Regions from separate parts of the Streptomyces sp. SJL17-4 genome, predicted to be linked through region 3. Evidence: riboswitches for the same ligand, from Rfam matches in the RefSeq annotation. Region 3 holds a riboswitch; each other region holds the start of a gene.

Region 1 (3,269 bases), 1.8 Mb from region 3:
CTCACTTCGCACGACGGCGTCGTCCACCCCGTGCCGCCGCCGCCGGCTTCCCGCTTCCCGTGCCCGGCCCGCCCCCGGCATCCGCGCGGTCGGCGGAGACCACCAGGGCCGCGAGGGCCGTGGTGAGCGGCACGGACGCGACCAGACCGATCGATCCGACGAGCGTCCGGACGATCTCCTCGGCGACCAGCTCGCTGTTGGCCACCGTCCCCATGCTGCTCTGAGCGATGGAGAAGAGCAGCAGCAGCGGGAGGGCGGCACCCGCGTAGGCGAGCACCAGTGTGTTCACGACCGAGGCGATGTGGTCGCGGCCGATCCGGATCCCGGCCCGGTACAGCGCGCGCGGCCCCATGCCCGGGTCGGCCTGCTTCAGCTCCCAGACCGCCGACGTCTGGGTGACCGTGACGTCGTCGAGCACACCGAGCGAACCGATGATCACCCCGGCCAGGAGCAGGCCGGACATGTCGATCTCGGGGTAGAGGCCGTGGATCAGGCCGGTGTTGTCGTCGGTGTTGCCGCTCAGCGAGGCCCAGCCGATGAACACCGAGCCGAGCAGACCGATCAGCAGCAGGGAGATCAGCGTCCCGAGCACCGCGACCGAGGTGCGGGCCGAGAGTCCGTGGCACATGTAGAGCGCGATCAGCATGATGGCGCTCGATCCGACCACCGCCACGACCAGCGGATTCGACCCGTCCAGGATCGCCGGCAGGATGAAGAACGTCAGGATCAGGAAGCTCACGACCAGCGCGACCAGGGCCATCACGCCCTTCAGCCGGCCGACGAGCACGACCGCGATGGCGAAGATCCCGGCGAGCACCGCCATCGGGACCTTCCGGTTCACATCGGTGACCGAGTACTGCAGGTCGCGCGGGGCGTCGGGGGCGTACGCCACCACCACACCCTGCCCCTCGTGCAGTTGGCGCGGGGCGTCCGGCTGCACGATCTCGGTGAACCTACGCCCCTTCTCCGGACCGCTGGTGACTTCGATCGTCGCCTTCTCGCACTCCCCCTGCTGGGCGTTGACCGCCTCGCGTCCCTGCGGGGTCGAGGTGTCACCGGTCGGTGGGACCTGCCCCGCGTTCACGGAGGCGCAGTCCACCTGCTGGACGGCGACGACCTTGCCCTGCTCGGTCTGCCGGTCGAAGCCGACGCCGGTGCGCTCGTGCGGCGGGGGGCCACCGGGCCACAGGACCACGAGCCCGACCACGACCGCCGTGGCGAAGGGGATGAGGATCGCGGCGATGACCCTGCGCAGATGCCGGGACACCGGCGTGGCGGGCCCATGGCTGTGGCTGTGCCCGTGGCTGTGCCCGTGGGATCCGTGTGCCGGACCGTGCCCATGAGAACCGTGTGCCTGAGCATGCTCGTGGGGGCCGTGGTCGTGGTCGTGGCCGTGCGGCTCGGGAGTCTGTTGGGGGGAAGTCACCGACCGATCATCGCAAGAACGGCAGGGGCCCACTGTTCAGCACGCCAGGGATGACGCTAGCGTGGTGGCACCTTTGCACACGCGGGAGCTCGGAGCACCGGGCTGAGAGGGCGCTGATCACCGTACGCGCGTACTGAATGTACGTACGGGAGGAGGCTGCGCCGACCGCCGAACCTGTTACCGGGTAATGCCGGCGTAGGGAGATCGGTCTCCATGACCATTCAGGATGCACGCACGCCTGCCTCCGAGCAGAACGACACTGCAGACGGCACCTCTGCCGACGGCGCCCGCACGCCGGGCTGGCACAAGGGGTACGTCCAGGGCTCGCGCCCCGACCTCAGGGTGCCGGTCCGTCAGGTGCACCTCACCAACGGCAAGGACGTCACGCTGTACGACACGTCCGGCCCGTACACCGACCCCACCGTCGACACCGACGTACGGCGGGGCCTTCCGCCGCTGCGCGAGAACTGGATCATCGGGCGCGGCGACACCGAGGAGTACGCGGGCCGCCCGGCCCGTCCCGAGGACGACGGCATCAAGCACACCTCGCCGCGCGGCGGGGGGCTCAAGAACCTCGACGCCGTCTTCCCCGGACGGCCGCGCGTGCCCCGCCGCGGCCGCGACGGCCAGGCCGTAACCCAGCTCGCGTACGCCCGCCGGGGTGAGATCACCCCGGAGATGGAGTACGTGGCGATCCGGGAGAACGTCTCCCCCGAGGTCGTACGGGAGGAGATCGCCGCGGGCCGCGCCGTGCTCCCGGCGAACGTCAACCACCCGGAGATCGAGCCGATGATCATCGGCAAGCGGTTCCTGGTGAAGGTCAACGCCAACATCGGCAACTCCGCCGTCACCTCCTCCATCGAGGAGGAGGTGGAGAAGATGACCTGGGCGACCAAGTGGGGCGCCGACACGGTCATGGACCTGTCCACCGGCCGCAACATCCACACCACCCGCGAGTGGGTCCTGCGCAACTCCCCGGTGCCCATCGGCACCGTGCCGCTCTACCAGGCGCTGGAGAAGGTCGACGGCCGGGCCGAGGACCTGACCTGGGAGATCTACAAGGACACGGTCATCGAGCAGGCCGAGCAGGGCGTGGACTACATGACGGTGCACGCCGGCGTACTCCTGCCGTATGTGCCCCTCACCGCGCGCCGCAAGACCGGCATCGTCTCGCGCGGCGGCTCGATCATGGCCGCCTGGTGTCTCGCGCACCACAAGGAGAACTTCCTCTACACGCACTTCGAGGAGCTCTGCGAGATCCTCGCGACGTACGACGTCACGTACTCGCTGGGCGACGGGCTGCGCCCCGGCTCGATCGCGGACGCCAACGACGCGGCGCAGTTCGCGGAGCTGCGCACGCTCGGCGAGTTGAACACGATCGCCAAGCGGCACAACGTGCAGACGATGATCGAGGGCCCCGGGCACGTCCCGATGCACAAGATCAAGGAGAACATCGACCTCCAGCAGGAGATCTGCGAGGAGGCGCCGTTCTACACGCTCGGCCCGCTGACCACGGATGTCGCGCCCGCGTACGACCACATCACCTCCGGCATCGGCGCGGCGATGATCGCCTGGTGGGGCACGGCGATGCTCTGCTACGTCACGCCCAAGGAGCACCTGGGCCTGCCGAACCGCGACGACGTGAAGACCGGTGTCATCACGTACAAGATCGCGGCCCACGCGGCGGACCTCGCCAAGGGGCACCCGGGTGCGCAGGAGTGGGACGACGCGCTGTCGGACGCGCGGTTCGAGTTCCGCTGGGAGGACCAGTTCAACCTGGCGCTCGACCCGGACACCGCGCGTGAGTTCCACGACGAGACGCTGCCGGCGGAGCCCGCGAAGA
Region 2 (3,269 bases), 3.8 Mb from region 3:
CTTCGGTGCCGCGTCAGATGGCGAGCGCCTGCGCGCGGCGCTTCACCTCCGTGCCGCGGTTCTCGTTGAGCGCCTGCGCGGGCGTGCCCGGCAGGCTCTCGTCCGGAGTGAAGAGCCACTCCAGCATCTCCTCGTCGGTGAAGCCGTCGTCCCGCAGCACGGTCAGGAGCCCGACGAGGCCCTTGACGATCTTGTCGCCCTGGATGAAGGCGGCGGGAATCTGCAGGGCGTTGTTCTCTCCACGGCGCACGGCGATGAGCTGACCTTCCTTGATCAGCTGCCGCACGCGCGTCACCTCGACATCGAGCATCTCCGCGATGTCGGGCACATAGAGCCAGGCGGGGACGAGCGCATCGATCTTTACGTCAATCTCGGTCACAGGACAAGCCTGCCATCCCGGACTGACAGTCGGTAGTCGGGCCCTAGGCGACTGCCGCCTTCAGGGGGACGGACGGGTCCGCGGCGCGCGTGGGGTCGACGGCGGTGGCCGTCTCGATGAGCTTGCGGCCCTGGGCCAGGTCGCGGGGGCGGCCCACCGCGAGGAGGGCCACCGGGACCCCGGCGCGCAGCCACAGCACGGACCAGGTCTTCTCGGCCGGGTCGCCGCGCCAGAGCAGCTCGTCCGCATCCGCGTGGTGCCCGGCGTACTGGACGAAGCGGCCGAACTGCTCGGACCAGAAGTACGGCACGGGGTCGTACGGCGCGGAGTCCGCCCCCGCACCGGCCCCGATGATCGTCGCGGCGACCGTGCGGGGCCCCTGGAGCGCGTTGTCCCAGTGGTGGACGAGGAGGCGCCGCCCGTAGCGGGCGGAGGGGAAGGAGGCGCAGTCCCCGACGGCGTACACATCGGGCAGGTTGGTGCGCAGCCGCTCGTCGGCGGTGACGGCGCCGCTCGGGTCGAGGGCGATCCCGGAGCCGGTGAGCCAGCCGGTGGCGGGGAGGGCGCCGATGCCGACGACGACCGCGTCGGCGGGCAGCTCGCGGGCGTCGGCGAGGACGACCCTGCCCGGCTCACCGGGCTCGACGGTGCGGACGCGCGCGTGGGTGAGGAGTTCGGCGCCGTTCTCGCCGTACCACTCGGCCATGGGGGCGGTGACCTCGGCGGGCAGGGCTCCGGCGAGGGGGCGGTCGGCGGCCTCGACGACGGTGACGGCGCAGCCGGCCTCGCGCGCGGCGGTGGCGAATTCGGCGCCGATCCATCCGGCGCCGACGACCACGACGCTGTGCCGGCGCTCCAGGACGGGCCCGAGGCGTACGGCGTCGTCGAGGGTCCGCAGCAGATGGACGCCGGGGACGCCCTCGGTGCCGGGCAGGGTGACGGGCTGGGCGCCGGTGGCGACGACCAGGGCGTCGTACCCGACGGGCCCGGCCTCGGTGTCGATCTCGTGGTCGGCGGGGCGCAGCCCGGTGACGTCGAGGCCGAGGCGGAGCTCGATGCCGAGCTCCTCGAAGTCGATGTCGAAGGCGGAGCCCTCGGCCTTGCCGAGGAGGACGGCCTTGGAGAGCGGGGGCCGGTCGTAGGGCTGGTGGGGTTCGGCCCCGATGAGGGTCACGGGGCCGGTGAAACCCTGCTCGCGCAGGGCGACGGCGGTCTGGACGCCCGCCATCCCGGCGCCGACGATCACGACGTGCTGTTCTGCCTGCTTCTGCTCGCTCACCCGACCACCTTACGCATCTGACGGACCGTCAGGAAGGGAGGGGTCTGCGGCTCACCGGAAGCGGAAGCTAGTGTGTCGGGCGTAAAGCACTCGCGGGAGCCCGGACGCACCGGGCTGAGAGGGAGGCTGGGACGGCCTCCGACCGTACGAACCTGATCCGGGTCATGCCGGCGAAGGGAGGGGCTGGACGCCCATGCGTTCTTCCGAAGTCCACGCGTCCGAGGACCGTGCGTCCGGGACCGACGTCCTCGTCGTCGGGGGCGGCATCATCGGCCTGGTCACGGCCTGGCGGGCCGCGCGACGCGGCATGCGTACCGCGGTGGTCGACCCGGCCCCGGGCGGCGGCGCCGCACACGTCGCGGCCGGGATGCTCGCCGCCGTCACCGAACTGCACTACGGCGAGGAGACCCTCCTCGGGCTCAACCTCGCCTCTGCCGCGCGCTATCCCGCGTTCGTCGCCGAGCTGGAGGACGCCACCGGCCACGACGTCGGCTACCGCGCCTGCGGCACCCTCGCCGTCGCCCTCGACGCCGACGACCGGGCCCACCTGCGCGAACTGCACGCCCTGCAGATCCGTTGCGGGCTCACCTCGGAGTGGCTCAGCGGCCGCGAGTGCCGCCGCCTCGAACCGATGCTGGCCCCGGGGGTGCGCGGCGGGCTCCGGGTGGACGGCGACCACCAGGTCGATCCGCGCCGGCTCGCCGCCGCGCTCCTCGTCGCCTGCGAACGGGCCGGGGTGGTCTTCCACCGCGCCCTCGCACAGCGCCTGACGGTGGTACGGGACCGGGCGCGCGGTGTCGTGCTCGCCGGGGGCGGGGAGCTGTTGGCCGACCAGGTCGTCCTCGCCGCGGGCAGCCTGAGCGGCCGCCTCGCGGGCGTGCCGGACGAGGTCCTCCCGCCGGTCCGCCCAGTGAAGGGCCAGGTCCTGCGGCTCCGGATCCCGGCCCCGTACGCCCCCTTCCTCTCCCGGACGGTCCGGGCCGTCGTCCGCGGCAGCCACGTCTACCTGGTGCCCCGCGAGAACGGCGAACTCGTCGTCGGCGCCACCAGCGAGGAGCTCGGCTGGGACACCACGGTGACGGCGGGCGGGGTGTACGAGCTGCTGCGCGACGCCCATGAGCTCGTTCCCGGGCTCACGGAGCTGCCGCTGACCGAGACCCTGGCGGGCCTGCGCCCCGCGTCCCCCGACAACGCGCCGCTGCTCGGCCCCACCGCCCTGCCCGGCCTGCACCTGGCCACCGGCCACTACCGCAACGGGGTCCTGCTCACCCCCGTCACCGGCGACGTCATGGCCGAGGTGCTCACCACGGGTGCCCTCCCCGACGAGGCCCGCCCCTTCACCCCCCGCCGTTTCGCCCCCGCGCCCGCCCCCGTACGTCAGGAGCAGCCCGCATGAACGTGTCCGTGAACGGAGAGGCCCGCGTGCTCTCCGGCCCCGTCTCCCTCGACGCCCTCGTGGCGACCCTGACCCAGGCCCGCTCCGGGGTCGCCGCCGCCCTCAACGAGACGGTCGTACCGCGCGGCGAATGGGAGACGACGCTCCTCGGCGAAGGCGACCGGGTGGAAGTCCTCACCGCGGTCCAGGGAGGCTGAGCGCGATGTCCGACGACG
Region 3 (3,269 bases):
CCACTACTTCGCGCGGTACGCGCACGATCCCGCCGAGTGGACGGACATTCCGGCCGCCTCGCGGGAGAAGCTGGCCGGGGAGCTGCTGCCCGATCTGATGTCCGTGGTGCGGCACATCTCGTGCGACGACGACACCACCCGTAAGACCCTGTGGCGGCTGCACGACGGCACGCTCGTCGAGTCGGTGCTCATGCGCTACCCGGACCGGGTGACCATGTGCATCTCCTCGCAGGCCGGCTGCGGGATGAACTGCCCGTTCTGTGCGACGGGGCAGGCCGGGCTCGACCGGAACCTGTCGACCGCCGAGATCGTGCACCAGATCGTGGACGGCATGCGGTCGCTGCGGGACGGGGAGGTGCCCGGGGGACCGGCGCGGCTCTCCAACATCGTGTTCATGGGCATGGGTGAGCCGCTCGCGAACTACAAGCGGGTCGTCGGTGCCATCCGGCGCCTCACCGACCCTGAGCCGGACGGTCTGGGGCTCTCGCAGCGCGGGATCACCGTCTCCACCGTCGGGCTCGTGCCCGCGATGCTGCGCTTCGCCGACGAGGGCTTCAAGTGCCGGCTCGCGGTCTCGCTGCACGCCCCCGACGACGAGCTCCGGGACACCCTGGTGCCGGTCAACACGCGCTGGAAGGTGCGTGAGGTCCTCGACGCGGCCTGGGAGTACGCGGAGAAGTCCGGGCGCCGGATCTCCATCGAGTACGCGCTCATCCGGGACATCAACGACCAGGCGTGGCGCGGTGACCTGCTGGGCCGGCTGCTGAAGGGGCGTCGGGTGCACGTCAACCTGATCCCGCTGAACCCGACGCCGGGTTCGAAGTGGACGGCGTCGCGTCCGGAGGACGAGAAGGCCTTCGTCGAGGCCATCGCCCGCCACGGCGTGCCGGTGACCGTGCGGGACACCCGGGGCCAGGAGATCGACGGTGCCTGTGGACAGCTGGCCGCCGCCGAGCGCTGACCTTGTAGTCTGAGCTCGAACACATCTCCATATTCCGACAGGGGAGCGCCACAGCGCTGAGAGTGCGGTCACCGTAGGACCGCAGACCCTCTGAACCTTGCCCCGGTCATTCTGGGTAGGAAGTTCGGTCGTTAACTCAAGCTGTTGCGCCCTGCCCGCGCCCGGTTCGCCGGTCGTGGGCAGGGCCGCGTCTCTTCCTGGTCATACCCAGGAGGAATCTCAGTGAGCACCACTCCGGTGAGCATCAAGAAGGCCGCCGCCGCCGCGCTCGTCGCGGCGCTGGGCGTCACCACCCTCGCCGCCTGCGGCACGGACGACGCCCGCGAGGCCGCCGGCAAGTCCGGCGCTCCCGCGCCGAAGACCGTGACCCTCGTGAGTCACGACTCGTTCAACGCCTCCAAGGAGGTGCTGGCCGAGTTCACGAAGCAGACCGGCTTCACCGTCAAGGTGCTGAAGAGCGGCGACGCGGGCGAGGCCGTCAACAAGGAGATCCTGACCAAGGGCTCCCCGCAGGGCGACGTCTTCTTCGGCGTCGACAACACGCTGCTGTCCCGCGCCCTCGACAACGGCATCTTCGTGCCGTACGCGGCGAAGGGGCTGGACCGGATCCCGGAGGCGTACCAGCTCGACAAGGAGCAGCACCGCGTCACGCCGATCGACTCCGGTGACATCTGCGTCAACTACGACAAGAAGTACTTCGCCGACAAGAAGCTGGCGCCGCCGGTGACCTTCGACGACCTGGCGAAGCCGGCGTACCGGAACCTGCTCGTCGTCGAGAACCCCGAGCGGTCCTCCCCGGGCCTCGGCTTCCTCCTCGGGACGGCCGCGAAGTACGGGGACGAGGGCTGGCAGGACTACTGGAAGAAGCTCAAGGCCAACGGCGTGAAGACCGTCGACAGCTGGGAGCTCGCCTACAACCAGGAGTTCTCCGGCTCGGCCGGCGGCAAGCAGGCCAAGGGCGACCGGCCGCTCGTCGTGTCGTACGCCTCCAGTCCGCCGGTCGAGGTGCTCTACGGCGAGCCGCAGCCGAAGGTGGCCCCCACCGGGGTGTCCACCGGGACCTGCTTCCGGCAGACGGAGTTCGCGGGCCTGCTGAACGGCGCGAAGAACCCCGAGGGCGGCAAGGCGCTGATCGACTTCCTGATCTCGAAGAAGTTCCAGGAGGACATGCCGCTCCAGATGTTCGTCAACCCGGTGGCGAAGGACGCGGCCCTGCCCGAGCTGTTCACCCAGCACGGCGTGGTCGTCGACACGCCGGAGACGATGGCGCCGGAGAAGATCGCCGAGAAGCGTGACCCGTGGATCCAGCAGTGGTCGTCGCTCGTTCTGAAGTAGTCCCCGACCGCCGGGGAAGCGCGGCGCGGCTCGGCCTGATGGTCGTGCCCGTCGCCTTCTTCGCGCTGTTCTTCGCCTGGCCCGTCGTCTCGATCGTCGAGCGCGGGCTGCGGGTCGACGGGGTGTGGCAGTTCGGCCGGTTCGGCGAGACGCTGAGCCGGCCGGAGATCCTCGACGTCCTGTGGTTCACGCTCTGGCAGGCACTCGCCTCCACCGGTCTCACCCTGCTGATCGCCCTGCCCGGCGCGTACGTCTTCGCGCGCTTCGACTTCCCCGGCAAGGGGCTGCTGCGGGCGGTCGTCACCGTGCCCTTCGTGATGCCGACGGTCATGGTCGGTACGGCCTTCCTGGCGCTCGTCGGCCGAGGCGGGCTCCTCGACGAGCTGTGGGGCGTACGACTCGACACCACGGTCTGGGCGATCCTGATCGCCCATGTGTTCTTCAACTACGCCGTCGTCGTACGGACCGTCGGGGGCCTGTGGGCGCAGCTCGACCCGCGCCAGGAGGAGGCCGCCCGGGTCCTCGGCGCCTCCCGCTGGAAGGCGTGGCGGACGGTGACGCTGCCGGCGCTGGCCCCGTCCGTCGCCGCGGCCGCGCTGATGGTCTTCCTCTTCACCGCGAGCTCCTTCGCCGTCGTCCAGATCCTCGGCGGATCCACGTACTCCACCCTTGAGACGGAGATCTACCGGCAGACCGTCGTCCGCTTCGATCTGACGACGGCGGCCGTCCTCACGATGGTGCAGTTCGTCGCCGTCGGCGTCGTCCTCGCCGTGCACGCCCGGATCGTTCGCCGGCGGGAGACCGCCCTGCGGATGGTGGCGCCCGAGGAGACGGCGCGCCGGCCCCGTGGCGTCGGGCAGTGGGCGCTGTTCGTGGCCGTCCTGCTCTCCGTCGCCCTGCTGATCGTGCTGCCGCTCGGTGTGCTCGTCGAGCGGTCCTTCGCCACCTCCCACGGATACGGGCTCGACTACTA

What was found. Region 3 has a riboswitch for thiamine pyrophosphate ahead of N5875_RS10835 (thiamine ABC transporter substrate-binding protein). Riboswitches for the same ligand answer to the same signal wherever they lie in the genome.
Region 1: linked by a shared signal. The riboswitch ahead of thiC (phosphomethylpyrimidine synthase ThiC) and the one ahead of N5875_RS10835 (thiamine ABC transporter substrate-binding protein) in region 3 are both predicted to bind thiamine pyrophosphate.
Region 2: linked by a shared signal. The riboswitch ahead of thiO (glycine oxidase ThiO) and the one ahead of N5875_RS10835 (thiamine ABC transporter substrate-binding protein) in region 3 are both predicted to bind thiamine pyrophosphate.

What each region holds. Positions count from the first base shown of each region.
Region 1 covers NZ_CP104578.1:4,319,769-4,323,037, reverse strand. The annotation lists gene N5875_RS19325 (YibE/F family protein) at 2-1,459, opposite strand; TPP riboswitch at 1,498-1,645, shown strand; gene thiC (phosphomethylpyrimidine synthase ThiC) at 1,640-3,269, shown strand, end outside.
Region 2 covers NZ_CP104578.1:6,307,951-6,311,219, reverse strand. The annotation lists gene N5875_RS28355 (Rv2175c family DNA-binding protein) at 14-379, opposite strand; gene N5875_RS28350 (FAD-dependent oxidoreductase) at 423-1,658, opposite strand; TPP riboswitch at 1,741-1,854, shown strand; gene thiO (glycine oxidase ThiO) at 1,852-3,054, shown strand; gene thiS (sulfur carrier protein ThiS) at 3,051-3,251, shown strand; gene N5875_RS28335 (thiazole synthase) at 3,257-3,269, shown strand, end outside.
Region 3 covers NZ_CP104578.1:2,530,334-2,533,602, reverse strand. The annotation lists gene rlmN (23S rRNA (adenine(2503)-C(2))-methyltransferase RlmN) at 1-961, shown strand, start outside; TPP riboswitch at 991-1,101, shown strand; gene N5875_RS10835 (thiamine ABC transporter substrate-binding protein) at 1,184-2,296, shown strand; gene N5875_RS10830 (iron ABC transporter permease) at 2,335-3,269, shown strand, end outside.